DNA from 2 places in the Streptomyces sp. NPDC045846 genome. Region 2 is predicted to be linked to the other one. Evidence: riboswitches for the same ligand, from Rfam matches in the RefSeq annotation. Region 2 holds a riboswitch; the other holds the start of a gene.
What was found. A riboswitch is a leader RNA that binds a small molecule or an ion and turns the genes downstream of it on or off. The one in region 2 is predicted to bind cobalamin.
Positions count from the first base shown of each region.

Region 1: it holds a riboswitch for cobalamin, as region 2 does, so the genes downstream of both, metE (5-methyltetrahydropteroyltriglutamate--homocysteine S-methyltransferase) here and nicT (Nickel transporter NicT) in region 2, are expected to answer to the same signal.

Region 1 covers NZ_JBWKKJ010000001.1:952,869-960,271, forward strand. The annotation lists gene AC07F3_RS04220 (diaminopropionate ammonia-lyase) at 1-88, shown strand, start outside; gene AC07F3_RS04225 (acyl-CoA thioesterase) at 179-667, opposite strand; gene metE (5-methyltetrahydropteroyltriglutamate--homocysteine S-methyltransferase) at 681-3,041, opposite strand; cobalamin riboswitch at 3,195-3,415, opposite strand; gene AC07F3_RS04235 (S41 family peptidase) at 3,516-4,919, opposite strand; gene AC07F3_RS04240 (heme-binding beta-barrel domain-containing protein) at 5,100-5,642, shown strand; gene AC07F3_RS04245 (serine/threonine-protein kinase) at 5,654-7,291, opposite strand.
Region 2 covers NZ_JBWKKJ010000002.1:884,993-892,395, forward strand. The annotation lists gene glnII (glutamine synthetase) at 24-1,055, opposite strand; gene AC07F3_RS08865 (Gfo/Idh/MocA family protein) at 1,359-2,264, shown strand; gene AC07F3_RS08870 (arsenate reductase family protein) at 2,261-2,620, opposite strand; gene AC07F3_RS08875 (hypothetical protein) at 2,738-3,019, shown strand; gene AC07F3_RS08880 (metalloregulator ArsR/SmtB family transcription factor) at 3,089-3,451, opposite strand; cobalamin riboswitch at 3,542-3,738, shown strand; gene nicT (Nickel transporter NicT) at 3,768-4,874, shown strand; gene AC07F3_RS08890 (ABC transporter ATP-binding protein) at 4,887-6,773, opposite strand; gene AC07F3_RS08895 (hypothetical protein) at 7,189-7,403, shown strand, end outside.

The DNA.
Region 1 (7,403 bases), on a different contig from region 2:
CGGGCCGGCCTCGGTGATCGTGCTGCTGAGCACCGAGGGCACGGCCGCCAACCCGCACGCGACCTCCGGTCGGACGACGGCGACTTGAGCTCACCTTGATGCCGGGGCCGGACAGGGCGATGCTGACCTGGCACGCTCGGGCGGCCGGGGGCGCAGGCCCGCGCCCCCGGCCGCCCGCTCAGCCCGAGGTCGTGCCCCGCTCACCCCGCCGCCGCTGGGCGTGCAGCTGACGCTGGTGGTCATCCGCCGTGACCGCGCGCAGTCCGGGCACCCGGCGGGGTGCGCCGTCCTCGCCGATGGCCACGAACGTCAGCCGGGCGGTGGCCACTTCGGCGGTGGGCCCCGAGGCGTTCCACCGCTCGGCGCTCACCCGTACGCCCACGTCCATCGAGGTGCGGCCCGCGTACTCCACGCAGGCGCGCACGCTCACCAGATCGCCCGCGTGGACGGGCAGCAGGAAGGTCATCCGGTCGACCGAGACGGTCACCGCGGGGCAGCCCGCGTGGCGTCCGGCGGCCGCCGCGGCGGCGTCGTCGATGAGTTTCATGATGACGCCGCCGTGGATGGTCCCGTACAGGTTGGTGTCGTGCTCGCTCATGATGTGGGCGAGCGTGACGTCCGAGTCGGCCGGGGCCTTGTGGGCCGGGCGGCCGGTGATGGTGTCCACGTCACAGTGCCTTTCAGTGCGGGGCGGGGAGGTGGCGCCGGGCCGCGCGGGCCGCCGCCGTCATCCGTTCCAGGGCCGGGCGGACCTCGGCCCAGTCCCGGGTCTTCAGACCGCAGTCGGGATTGATCCACAGCCGCTCGGCCGGTACGGAGCGCAGGGCCCGGGCGATGAGGCGCGCGGTCTCCTCCTCGTCCGGGACGCGGGGCGAGTGGATGTCGTACACGCCCGGGCCGACCTCGCGCGGATAGCCCGCCGCGGCCAGCTCGTCCGCCACGCGCATGTGGGAGCGGGCCGCTTCGAGGCTGATGACGTCAGCGTCCAGGTCGTCGATGGCGGAGAGGATCTCCCCGAACTCGGCGTAGCACATGTGGGTGTGGATCTGGGTGTCCGGGCGCACCCCGCTCGTGGTGAGGCGGAAGGCCTCGGTGGCCCAGGCCAGGTAGGCGGGGCGGTTGGCCGCCCGCAGCGGCAGCGTTTCGCGCAGGGCCGGTTCGTCGACCTGGATCACCGAAGTGCCGCTGGTCTCCAGGTCGTTGACCTCGTCGCGCAGGGCCAGGGCGACCTGGTGGGCGGTGTCGGCGAGCGGCTGGTCGTCGCGGACGAAGGACCACGCGAGCATGGTGACCGGTCCCGTGAGCATGCCCTTGACGGGACGGCCGGTGAGGGACTGGGCGTACGCCGTCCAGCGGACCGTCATCGGTTCCGGCCGGGAGATGTCGCCCGCCAGGACCGGCGGGCGGACGTAGCGGGTGCCGTACGACTGGACCCAGCCGTGCTGCGTGGTGAGGCAGCCGGTGAGCCGTTCGGCGAAGTACTGGACCATGTCGTTGCGTTCGGGCTCACCGTGCACCAGGACGTCGATGCCGGTCTTCTCCTGGAAGGAGACCACCTCGCGGATCTCGGCCTCGATGCGCTCCTCGTACGCGCCGGCCCCGATGCGTCCGGCGCGCAGGTCGGCGCGGGCGGTGCGCAGTTCTCCGGTCTGCGGGAACGAGCCGATCGTCGTCGTGGGCAGCGGCGGCAGCCGCAGCTGGGCGTGCTGGGCGGCGGCCCGGTGTGCGTACGGATGGGCGCGGTGGGTGTCGGCGTCGGTGACGGCGGCGGCCCGGGCGCGCACCGCCGGGTCCCTGGTGACGGCCGAGGCGGCGCGGGAGGCCAAGTCGGCCCGGTTGGCGGCGAGTTCGGCGGTGATCGCGCCCGTTCCGCCGGTCAGGCCGCGGGCCAGGGTGACGATTTCGGCCGTCTTCTGCCGGGCGAACGCGAGCCAGCGGCCGATCTGCGGCTCGATGCCGCGTTCGGCGGCCGCGTCGAGCGGGACGTGGAGCAGCGAGCAGGAGGCGGCGACGTCCACCCGGTCGGCGAGGCCGAGCAGCGTGGCCAGGGTGGACAGCGACCTCTCCAGGTCGTTGATCCATACGTTGCGTCCGTCGACCACCCCCGCCACGAGCCGCTTGCCGGGGAGCCCGCCGACCGCGGCGAGGTCGGCGAGGTTCGCGGCGGCGGGCCCGGTGAAGTCCAGGGCGAGCCCCTCGACGGGTGACTTGGCGAGCACCGCGAGCGCCTCGCCGAGCCGGTCGAAGTAGGAGGCGACCAGGAGCTTGGGGCGGTCGGTGAGGGTGCCGAGCTCGCGATAGGCGCGGGCGGCGGCGTTCAGCTCGGCGGGGGTGCGGTCCTGCACGAGAGCGGGCTCGTCCAGCTGCACCCAGGCGGCACCCGCCGCCCGCAGATCGGCCAGCACCCGCGCGTACACGGGCAGCAGCCGGTCCAGGAGGGTCAGCGGCTGGAAGTCGTCGGCCACCCCGGGGGCGGGCTTGGCCAGCAGGAGGTAGGTCACCGGACCCACGAGCACGGGGCGCGGAGCGTGTCCGAGTGCGAGGGCCTCTTCGAGTTGCCCGACCTGCCGGGAGGAGTCCGCGGTGAACACGGTGTCGGGGCCCAACTCCGGCACCAGATAGTGGTAGTTCGTGTTGAACCACTTCGTCATCTCCAGCGGCGCCGCGTCCTGGGTGCCGCGCGCCATGGCGAAGTAGCCGTCGAGGGCGCATCCGCCGCCCTCGGCGGACCGGGAGACCGGGGAGCGGTCGGCCGAGGCGGCGGCGCGGTGGCGCTCGGGGATCGCGCCCACCATGACGGTGGTGTCGAGGACATGGTCGTAGTACGAGAAGTCGCCGGTGGGCACTTCGGTGATCCCGGCGGAGGCCAGTTCCCGCCAGTTGGTGCGGCGCAGTTCGGCGGCGGTGCGCCGCAGTTCGTCGGCGCCGACGCGGCCCTTCCAGTAACCCTCGACGGCCTTCTTCAGTTCCCGGTTCGGGCCTTGCCGGGGGTAGCCGTACACGGTGGCGTGGGTCTCGGCGGCTGTGGGCTCGGTTGCCACGAGTCTCTCCTTCGCGAGCTCTTCGGTGGAGCGAACCCGGGACCGGGCGAAGGCGCGAAGGGACGACGGACCGAAAGGCGCGGCGCATGTGCCGTCACCGTCGGTGCGTACGCCGACCCGCCCTCGAGGTCACCGGGATCTCCGCGCGCGATCGGTCGCGCACGGGCAGTGGCAGGTCTTCGGACTCGCGGGCACGCCTCGTGACGTACGAGGCATCTACTGGCCGTCGCTTCCCAGGCCCGGCCGGGCCCAGTGCGTATGACGGCGGTCGTTCCCGCTCACCGCTGCGGGGCAGTCCCGGATTCCCACCGGGTTCCCTCTTGCGACGCATCCCGCCTGGCGGACGGGGCGAACCAGCTGCACCAGCAGCCTAGATGCTCGACCGGCGCCCCGGGAACCGCATTTCGGCGGCCCGCGCGGTGAGCTGCGGCACGTGGCGGCCCTGGCGGCGCCACACCGCGCGTCCGGCGCCGGTCAGCGGCTCCCGGTGAGGACCCGGCGGGCCAGGGTGAGTGCCGGGTCGCGGCCGTGGGCGAGGTCGTCCTCGGTGAAGACGGGGGTGCGCAACTGGGGCGGGATGCCCGGGCCGTCGAAGCTGTGGCCGGCGCGGTCGAGGTACTTCTCGTTGGGCAGGACGGCCGCCCAGTCCTTGGCCAGGGGGCGGAACAGGACGTCGGAGAAGACTCCCTGAGTGTTCTCGCCGATGCGGGTCACCCGGGGTGCGCGGCCCATCAGCGCCTGCGTGAACGTCTCCGCGGCGCTGACGGAACTCCCGCTCGTGAGCAGCGCCACGGGCCCGGTCCAGCGCGGGGCCGGGGCGGGGTGCACGACGATCGGCTGCGGGCGGGTGTAGCGGGCCGGATCGTCGGGGCCGTCGCGGGCGACCTTCGTGTAGGCCGTGTACGCGCGGTCGGTGAGGCGCGCGGCGATCCGCAGGCCGAGCGCGTCGGAGCCGCCTCCGTTGAGACGGCAGTCGATCACCAGGCCGCGCGGTCGGGCCGCGGGGGCGCCGGGCGGGATCAACGCGTCCAGGGCCCGGTCGAGTTCGGCCGCCTGCTGCTGGTAGCTGTCCCCGGCGGCGTACCCCTCGAAGGAGTCGATCCTCAGGTAGCCGACCCGGTCGGGGAGTTCGCCGACGACGAGCTTGCCCTGGCCGAACGTCCGCACGGGGGCCACGAGTTGGCGGGCTACGGCCTCGGCCGCCCGCCCGCGCAGCTCCGGGGTCGGCACCCTGGTTCCGGGCCGCAGCCCGAAGTAGACGGTCCTGCCCTCGTGGATCAGCGCCGTGTGGGCGTCGTGCAGCGGGCGGATCATGTCGGTGAGGATCCGCTGGAGCTCCGCGTCGGTGGTGCCCGGCGTGACGAGGGGGCGGTAACGGTCGCGGACCGCCTGCCAGTTGACGCCCTTGGCGGCGAAGAAGGGGTAGTTCTCCGCGAAGGTGGCCCAGAAGCGGTCGAACACCGCGAGCGGCCCCTCCTCCGCGGGCCGCCGGCACCGCTCGGGCAGGGCGGGCAGCCGCTTCAGATGACGTACGCCCGCCGCGTCGTCGGGCGCGAGGACGGCGTGCCCGTGCCCGTCGGGGGTGACCGTCATCGTCGCGACCGGGCCCTCGCCGTAGCGGGTCGCACCGGCCGGTCCCGGGGCGCCGACCTGGTCGGCGGTGACGGCGCCCGGCAGACAGCTGACCCGGGTCGTGTCGTACGTGGCGAGCTTCCCGTTCCCGATCGTCACCAGGGTGCCGTAACCGTCCATGCGCCACACCCCGTCCAGCGGCCCGCGCCCGGACGGGGCCGCGGACGCCGTACCGGCCGCCGTGACCGCCAGGGCGAGGGCCAGCGAGAGCGCCGCCGCCCGGGACGACATCCGTACACGCACCATGTGTGAGCCCCTCCCCGTGCCAAACCGACGATAGCGGCGGCCCCCGCCGTGGACATCGCCCACACGGGTCGACCCCGCCCTCCTTGAGCAGGAGCGATCCGTGGTGGAACGGAACGTGAGGAGGATGGACACCCTAGGCTTCCCTCTGGCATCCGGCCCCCGATCCCAGGAGCGCGCACCGTGTTCGACCTTGCACCGGAGTACCCGTACCCCGACGGCCACCGGCCCGACGAGGCGCCCGCGCCGCACGCGCTGCTCGCGCCCGTGACCGGCTTCCTGGGCACCTGGTACGGCCGGGGCGAAGGCGGATATCCCACCCTCGCCGGGGACTTCGCGTACGCGCAGGAGGTCACCTTCAGCCACGACGGCCGCCCCTTCCTGCGGTACGAGGCCCGCGCCTGGCTGCTCGACGAGGACGGCGCGCCCCTGCGGCCCTCGGCGCGCGAGAGCGGCTGGTGGCGGCTCCAGGCCGACGGCCGGGTGGAGGCCCTGATCACCCAGCCCACCGGCATCGCGGAACTCGCCGTCGGCACCGCCACCGGGAAGACGGTCGACCTCGCCACCGACCAGGTGGCCCTCACCCCCACCGCGAAGGAGGTCACCGCCACCCGCCGCCGTTACGAACTGACCGACGACTCCACGCTGGCCTTCGCCCACGACCTCGCGGCGGTCGGCGAGCCCCTGCAACACCACCTCTCGGCCGTTCTGCGCCGCAGGGCCTGACCCGCCGCGGTTCAGCAGGGCGTGGAAGGCCCCTTCTGGCGGTTCATGTTGTCGTTGGACATCCAGCCCGCCGTATCGGTGCCCGCCACGCGGACGTAGGTCCACCGGTTGCCCTTGGCGTTGGTCACGTAGCAGTGGTACCAGAGCTTCGTGCCGGACTTGGCGAGTGAGACGGAAGGGCAGGCCTGGTACGGGCCGGTCTGCAGGTGGTAGTCCCCGGCCATGTATCCGTAGGAGCCCGGGGCCGGGTCCTTGTGGCTCCAGCCGGTGCAACTCGTCGACACCGGGCTGGGTTTGGCCGACGCCGAAGCCGAGGGCTTGGCGCTGCTCGCGCTGCTGCTCGGTTGCGCCGAGGCGCCCGGTCGCGAGGGGGAGGCCGACGCTCTGTCGCCGGGATGCGCGGACCGCGTGGCGTCCGGGGTGTCCGCCGCGCCGCCGGCCAGGCTGGCCGCGCTCGATCCGTCGCCGTCCGGGGAAGTACGGGCGCCCGGCCCGGCGGCCCGGGTTCCCCCGCCGGCTGGCTTGTCGTCGCCCCCGCCCGCCAGGGCGTAGGCGATCCCGCCTCCGGCGAGCACCACCGCGGCCGCGGCCGCGACGACCGTATGGCCGCGCCGACGGCCCCGACCGGCCGCGGGCCCGTGCACGGAGGCGTCGTGGTGCTGCGGCACGCTGGGCGCGGGGTGGCCGAACTGCGGCTGGGGCTGTATCTCGGCCAGGGGCAGCGGTGGGGGCGGCGGGCCGAACCCGGCCGGGGGCGGCGTGGGAGCGGGGGCCGGGGCGAGGCTCACCGTGCCGTGCGCGGCCACCTCGTCGAGCAGCCGGCGCGCCTGCTCGGCGGTCGGCCGGTGCTCCGGCTCCTTCGCCATCAGGGCCTGGAGCACCGGCGTGAGCGCACCCGCCCGCCCGGCCGGGGGCAGCGGCTCGGTGACGATCGCCGACAGCGTGGACCACACCGACGTGCGGCGGAACGGCGAAGTGCCCTCGACCGCCGCGTACAGGGTCATGCCGAGCGACCAGATGTCGGAGGCGGGGCCGGGCTCGTGGCCCTGCGCGCGCTCCGGCGGCAGGAAGTCGAGCGAGCCGACGATCTCGCCGCTGCGGGTGAGCTTGGCCATGGCGTCGTCGCCCGAGGCGTCCATCGTGGCGATGCCGAAGTCGGTCAGCACGACCCGGCCGCCTCGCTCCAGCAGGATGTTGCCCGGCTTCACGTCCCGGTGCAGCACCCCGGCCCGGTGTGCGGCGTCGAGCGCGTCCATCAGCTTCGCGCCGATCGCGGCGGCCTCGCGCGGGTCCAGCGGGCCCCGCTCGGTCAGTACGTCGTCGAGGGAGGGGCCGTCCACGAGCTCCATGACGATGACCGGAAGGCCCCGCTCCTCGGTCACGTCGTGCACGGTGACGACGCCGCTGTGCCGGATGCGGGCGGCGGCCTGCGCCTCGCGCCGCATGCGGGCGCGCAGATCGGCCAGTTCGGGAGCGGACACGTCGGTATAGGCGCGCAGGATCTTGACGGCGACCTCGCGGTCGAGCATCTCGTCCACGGCGCGGGCGACCACGCCCATGCCGCCGCGGCCGATCGTCGAGGTCACCCGGTAGCGGCCGCCGAGTACCGTGCCGATCAGCGCCCCGTCGTTCTCTTCCCCCGCTGGCACCCCATGCTCCGTTCCCTGGTGGCCGTCACCGCACGGCCTGGCGGCACCAGAGTAGACGTACGGACACGGGCTCCCACCAGCGGCTGCGGGACCGCGTCCGCCGGGCGTCCGG
Region 2 (7,403 bases):
CGCCCTTGGGACCGGCGGGCGGCTCAGACCTGGCCGGCCTTCTCCAGTCCGGTGCAGCAGGTGTCGACGATGAGCCGGGTCACCACGTACGGGTCGACGTTGGCGTTGGGGCGGCGGTCCTCGATGTAGCCCTTCTTGTCCACCTCGACCTGCCACGGGATGCGCACCGAGGCGCCGCGGTCGGAGACGCCGTACTTGTACTGGTCCCACGGGGCGGTCTCGTGCAGGCCGGTGAGGCGGTCGTCGATGCCCGCACCGTAGTTCTTGACGTGGTCCATCGGCTTGGAGCCCTCGCCCAGCGCCTCGCACGCGGTGATGATCGCCTCGTAACCCTCGCGCATCGCCTTGGTGGAGAAGTTGGTGTGGGCGCCCGCGCCGTTCCAGTCGCCCTTGACCGGCTTGGGGTCGAGGGTGGCCGACACGTTGAACTCCTCGGCGGTGCGGTAGAGCAGCCAGCGCGCCACCCACAGCTGGTCGGACACCTCGAGCGGCCCCACCGGGCCGACCTGGAACTCCCACTGCCCCGGCATGACCTCGGCGTTGATGCCGGAGATGCTCAGGCCCGCGGCGAGGCAGTGGTCGAGGTGCTTCTCGACGATCTCGCGGCCGAAGATCTCGTCCGCGCCGACACCGCAGTAGTAGCCGCCCTGTGCGGCGGGGAAGCCGCCGACGGGGAAGCCGAGCGGGCGGGCGCCGTCGAAGAAGGTGTACTCCTGCTCGATGCCGAAGATCGGCTCCTGCGCGGCGAACCGCTCGGCCAACGGACGCAGCAGCGCACGGGTGTTGGACGCGTGCGGGGTGCCGTCGATGTCGAAGACCTCGCACAGGACCAGGACGTTGTCGCCGCCGCGGATCGGATCCGGGCAGGAGAACACCGGCTTCAGGACGCGGTCGGAGGCGTGACCCTCGGCCTGGTTGGTGCTGGACCCGTCGAAGCCCCAGACGGGCAGCTCGGCGACGGCGACGGGCGAACCGGCCATGATCTTCGTCTTGGAACGGAGCTTGGCGGTCGGCTCGGTGCCGTCGATCCAGATGTACTCGGCCTTGTACGTCACGGAAGCCATCCTTCGCGGGAGCTGCGGGGTGCCTGCGCGCTGCCACGCTGCGGCGCTGTCTCGATGGCGGCAGCCTCACACCCCGGCATTTCCCGTCCGTTGCCCGTGTGTGAACCCGGTGTTACCGAGGGCGCCGCGCGGGTGCCCGCAGGCCTCGGCTTGTGCGGTTCCTCCGAGAAGCGCCCCGACGGCCCGGGCGGTTCGTCCGAAGCGGAGCTCGCGGGGCGGCGCCCGCACGTCCCGTATACCGGGCGCGCCCCCGCCGGTGGGGTGCCGTCGGCGGCTCCGGGCAGACTGGTCCTCATGAACCAGACCGCCAGCACCACCCGTATCGGCCTCCTCGGCACCGGCCCCTGGGCCGTCGCCACCCACGCGCCGGCGCTCGCCGCGCACCCCGGCGTCGACTTCGCGGGCGTGTGGGGGCGCCGCCCGGAGGCCGCGGCCGCGCTCGCGGGGGAGCACGGGGTGGCGGTGTACGAGGACGCGGACGCGCTGTTCGGGGACTGCGACGCCGTCGCGTTCGCGCTGCCGCCGGACGTCCAGGCCCCGCTGGCGGTACGGGCCGCGGAGGCCGGCTGTCATCTGCTCCTGGACAAGCCGGTCGCGACGAGCGTGGCGGGCGCCCGCGAACTGGCCGCCGCGGCCGAGCGGGCCCAGGTCGCCTCGGTCGTCTTCCTCACGCTGCGGTTCGCGCCGGAGACCGCCGCGTGGGTGGCCCAACAGGCCGCCGTGGACGGCTGGTTCACCGGGCACGCCCGGTGGTACGGGTCGCTGTTCACCCCGAGCGCCGCGCGCAGCCCGTACGCCGCCTCGCCCTGGCGGGGGGAGAAGGGCGCGCTCTGGGACGTCGGCCCGCACGCGCTCGCCGTGCTCGCCGGGGTGCTCGGCGAGGTGACCTCGCTGACGGCCGCCGCGGGCCCCGGCGACACCGCCCACCTGGTCCTGCGGCACGCCTCGGGCGCCTCCAGCACCGCCGACCTGAGCTTCACCGCGCCGCCGGCCGCCGCGGGCGTCGAGGTCTCCCTGCTGGGCGCGGCGGGCGCCGCGGTGATGCCCGAATGGGGCGGCGCGCTCGACGCGTTCGCCGGGGCGCTCGACGCCCTGCTTGAGGCGGCCCGCACGGGGGTGGCGCACCCCTGCGACGTACGGTTCGGGGCGCGGATAACCGAGTTGCTGGCCGACGCCGAGGCGCGGCTCGGCCGGGACTAGCGCGACAGGGCCTTGCGTACGGCCTCGTCGGTGCGGCCCACCACGGCCGTGCCGTCGTCCGCCGTGATGATCGGGCGCTGGATGAGCTTCGGATGCTCGGCGAGCGCCGTCACCCAGCGCTCGCGCGCGTCCGCGTTACGCGGCCAGTCCTTGACGCCCAGCTCCTTGGCGGCGTCCTCCTGGGTGCGGGTGATGTCCCACGGTTCGAGGCCGAGCCGGTCGAGCACGGCCCGGATCTCGTCGGGGGAGGGCACGTCCTCCAGGTAGCGCCGCACCGTGTACTCGGCGCCCTCCGCGTCGAGCAGACTCATCGCGCCGCGGCACTTCGAACAGGCCGGGTTGATCCAGATCTCCATGCCGCCAGGCTACCCGCGCCGAGCCCCCAAAGCCCCGCTGGCCAGGGCCGATTGTCAGTGCCCCCCAGTAAAATGGAGGCAGTAAGTGAGGGTTCCCGACTGCCCAGGAGGATGCCCATGACCGCTGCCGTACTCACCTCGCACGCCCCGAAACAGCTGTCCCTCCAGCCCCTTCGCAAGGTCCCGCTGCCCGCCGGGCGTCCGCGCGTGTGGTACGAGTCCCACAACCGGCGCCTGAAGGCCATGCGCCTGGCCATCGCCCTGCTCGATACGGGGGTCTACCGGCCCGAGCAGGCGCCCGACCGCACGATACGCACCGTGGCCGCGCTCATCGGAGTGCACCCGCCGTCGGAGACGACGTGCCGCATGGTGCGTGCGCTGATCTACGACGGGCGCTGACCGCGCCCGGCCCGACTCGTGCCGGCGGGAAGCCGTCGGCACGAGTCGGGCACGCCGGTACCGGTACCGCTAACCGCGTACGTCCGCCGCGTACGCGTCGAGGAGGCGAGCGGTCGCCTCGTCGACCACGCGGTAGCGCACCACCCGCCCCTCCTTCTCACCCATGACCGCCCCGGCCGCCCGCAGCAGCCGCAGGGCCTGCGAGACGGCCGGGTCGCGCATGCCCGTCGCCACCGCCAGGTCGGAGACGGCGAGCGGCCCGGCCCGGTGCAGGGCGAGCAGCAGCGCGAGCCGGTTGGCGTCGGCGAGCAGGGAGAACCGGTCGGCCCAGGCCCGCACCCGGTCCGGGTCACCGATGGCCGCGATGGCGTCGCAGACCCGGTGTCCGTCGATGGTGCGGTGGCCGACGCGCTCGGCGGGGACGAGATGCATGCCCGCATCCTCGCAGCAGGGCGCCGCGATGCCCCGTGTGATCTTCGATACCTGCACAGCTGTGCAGGTAGGCAGGCGAGTCGTCGGCGTCTAGGGTGACCGGGCCGTGGTGTTCGGGAAGACCGGTGTGAAACCGGAGCGGCCCTCGCCACTGTGATCGGGTTCCCCGGCTGCCGGGGAGCTGCCGTCCCCTCGCGACGCCACTGGCCAGGATCCACCTGGCTGGGAAGGCCGGGCGGCCGCACCCACCCGTCAGCCAGGAGACCGGCCGCGGCATCTCACGAAGTGATCCACGAGGTGCTGGAGCGTGACCCGCATGACCCTGCCCGTTCGCACGTCCGCCGAGCCCGGCGCCGCCGCGCCGTCCTTCCACTGGCGGCGCGAGGACACCGTCCGAACCGCCGTCCTCCTCACGGTGATAGCCGCCCTCCACGTCGTCGCCTTCGGCGTGCTGTTCCTGCTCGTGGCCCCCGAGCACTACGCCGTGGGCACCAAGACCTACGGCATCGGCCTCGGCATCACCGCCTACACCCTCGGCATGCGGCACGCCTTCGACGCCGACCACATCGCCGCCATCGACAACACCACCCGCAAGCTGATGGCCGACGGCAAGCGGCCGGTCTCCGTGGGCTTCTGGTTCGCCCTCGGCCACTCCAGCGTCGTGGTCGTCATGGCGGGCCTGGTGGCCGGAGGCGCGCAGCTCGCGGGCACCCTGATGAACGAGGACTCGCGCGCCCACCAGGTGCTCGGCGTCGTCGGAACCACCGCGTCCGGCTCCTTCCTCTACCTGATCGCCGCCCTCAACCTGGTCGCCCTGTTCGGCATCCTGAAGGTGTTCCGGGCGATGCGCGCGGGCGCGTACGACGAGAAGGAACTCGAAGCGCACCTGGACTCGCGGGGCTTCATGAACCGCATCCTGGGCCGCTTCACCAAGTCCATCTCCCGGCCCGGCCAGATGTTCCCGCTCGGCTTCCTCTTCGGCCTCGGCTTCGACACCGCCACCGAGGTCACCCTGATGGTGATGGCCGGCACGGGCGCCGCCGCCGGACTGCCCTGGTACGCGATCCTGTGCCTGCCCCTGCTGTTCGCGGCGGGGATGAGCCTGTTCGACACCCTGGACGGCACCTTCATGAACTTCGCCTACCAGTGGGCGTTCTCCAACCCCGTCCGCAAGGTCTACTACAACCTCACCATCACCGGCCTGTCGATCGCGGTGGCCTTCTTCATCGGCACCATCGAACTCGTCGGCGTGCTGCACGAGAAGTTCGACCTCACCGACCCGGTCAGCGGCTGGATCGCGGACCTCAACCTGGACAACGTCGGCTTCGTCATCGTCGGCCTGTTCGTCGTGGTGTGGGCGATCGCGCTGGCGTACTGGCGGCTCGGCAAGGTCGAGCAGAAGTGGGCCCGGACCGGGGCCTGAGGCTCCCGGGGCTCACGCACCCGCGCGCGGCCCCGGCACCCCCCGGTCGTTCTGCAACAGCCACAACTCCCTGAACAGGCCCTCGGCGGCGACCAGTTCGGCGAAGGTGCCCTCCTGGAGGACCCGGCCCCGGTCGAGGACCACGATGCGGTCGGCGACCGCGACGTTGGCGAGGCGGTGCGTCACCAGGACCACCGCCCGGTCCCGCGCGACGGTGCGCAGCCCGGTGAAGATGCGGTGCTCGGCGCGGGCGTCGAGCGCGCTCGTGGGCTCGTCCATCACGAGCAGCCCGGCCGGGCGGTGGAAGGCCCGCGCGATGGCGATCCGCTGCCACTGCCCGCCGGACAGCTCCACGCCGCCGAACCACTCCCGGGCGAGCAGCGTGTCAAGACCGCTGCGCAGCCCGTCGACGACCTCCGCGGCGCCGGAGTGGGCGGCGGCCCGGCGCACCGCCTCGTCGCCGCCGTGCGGCTGCCCGAGCGTGATGTTGTCGCGCGCGGACATCGGCCAGTGCGCGAAGCCCTGCGGCACGACGGCGGTCTGCTGCCACAGCGCCAGCGGATCGCACCGCTCCACCGCGACCCCGTCCCAGGTCACCGCCCCCTCGCTGGGCAGATAGAGCCCGGTGAGCAGCTTGCTGAGCGTGGTCTTGCCGGACCCGTTCTCGCCGACGAGCGCCAGCACCTCGCCCCTGCGCACCTGGACCGTCACCTTCTCCAGGGCGGGCCGTTCGCTGCCGGGATAGCGGTACGTCAGCGACTCGGCCCGTACGACCTCGGGGGCGGCCGGCGCCAGCGTGCCGCGCGCCATCCGGTGGCCGCCGGCCTCCTCGATGAACTCCGCCCAGTCGTCCAGGTAGAGCCCGGTCCGAAAGAGCCGCGTCCCGTAGCCGACGACGCCCCGCAGCGAGGAGGCGACCGTACGCAGCGCGAACACCGCGGTGCCCGCCGAGGCCACCGACATCCGCCCCGAGCCGAGCAGATAGGCGAGCGCCGCCCACACCACCCCGGCCGCGACCCCGCCCGCCAGCGCCCCGACGACCGAGTAGCGCGCGCCCTGGTGCACGGCCCTGTCGGTCGCGGCGTCCACCCGCCGCCCGATCGCCCGGTAGCGCTCCAGCAGGAACTCGGCCATCGTGCACGAGCGCAGCTGGTCGGCGGTGTCCTTGTCGATCACGAACCAGCGCAGCAGACTCAGGGTGCGCCGCTCGGCGCTCATCGCCCGGGACGCCTCGTAGTGCACCCGCGCCGCCTTCACCCCGGCCACGCCCTGCGGCAGCGCGGCCAGCAGGAGCAGCGGGAGCAGCGCCGGATGCAGCACGGTCACGACCCCGGCCGCCGCCACCAGCGAGGCCACGCAGGCCATCAGGTCCTGCGAGTCGGTGAGGAGCTGCTGGGCGACCTCGGCGCCCCGGTCGGCCGCCTCCCGCTTGTCGTTGAACCCCGGCTGGTCGTACGCCGACAGCTCCGCCCGCACGGCCGCGGCCAGCATCTGCATCTCCGCCTCGCGGGAGATCCGCGGCGAGAGCCGGCCGGAGATGTTCACGACCACGATGCCGAGCAGCGCCCGCAGCCCGGCCGCCGCGGCGAGCACCGCGATCGACGGCAGCGCCTCGCGCAGCCGGTGCGCGATGTCCCCGCTCGCGATCAGCGCGGTGATCGTACGCGTCGTGGCGAGCAGCCCGAACGCCTCGAAGAACCCCGAAAGCCCCTGACAGCAGAGCAGCACGAGCACCGCCCGCCGGTCGACCCGCCAGGCCAGCGCCAACGCCTTGCGCACGAGCTGCGGCAGCCGCCGGGCCATGCTCCGCGTGGTCACGTGATGCCGCTGCAACACCTCCAACGAGCCCGACCGGTACCGCAGTTGCTCATCCGCCCGCCCGTCCACGACCTCCGTCATACCGACCCCCTCCACGGTGGGAATCCGCCCACTTTCCCGCATGAATCGCCCAAGGGGGGTGGTATGCGCGGTGATCCACTCAATAGGGGGGCCACAGCGGAAAAGCGGCGAGCCCCGCCGCCCGGGTGGGGCGGCGGGGCTCGGGTGTCGCGGAGTTGGGGCTTGTTTTCGCTGTAACGACCGAGCTGCTGGCCAAAAGGGCATCACAGCCCATGCTCTGCACGCGCCCAGGACAGGGGGGACGTGATCCGAGCGATCGGTCTCAGGACGCACATGTGCGGTGGCTGTTCCGGCGAAGCGGTGCCCGCCGTATCTTCGGCGCTGTGAGAGGGCTTGCCCGCGCTGGCGAGCAAGGTCTCACAACGGGTTCCTCAGGGCCCGAAAGGTGTCAGAGGCCTCTCGTAAGCTCTGCCCCATGGGGAGTAATGGAGTCACCGAAGCCGATGTCGACAAGGCGATGACCGTCGTCGGGAGCAGCGGAAAGTCACTTCGGCGGGATGATCCCGCCGCCCAAGCGCTTGCCGCAGCAGTATCCGTGCAGCGTCGCTCGCAGGAAGAGGGGGCCGTCGCGGACGACGAACTGCTTGAGGCACATGACAACCTGCACGCAAGGATGCCGTACCGGCACGG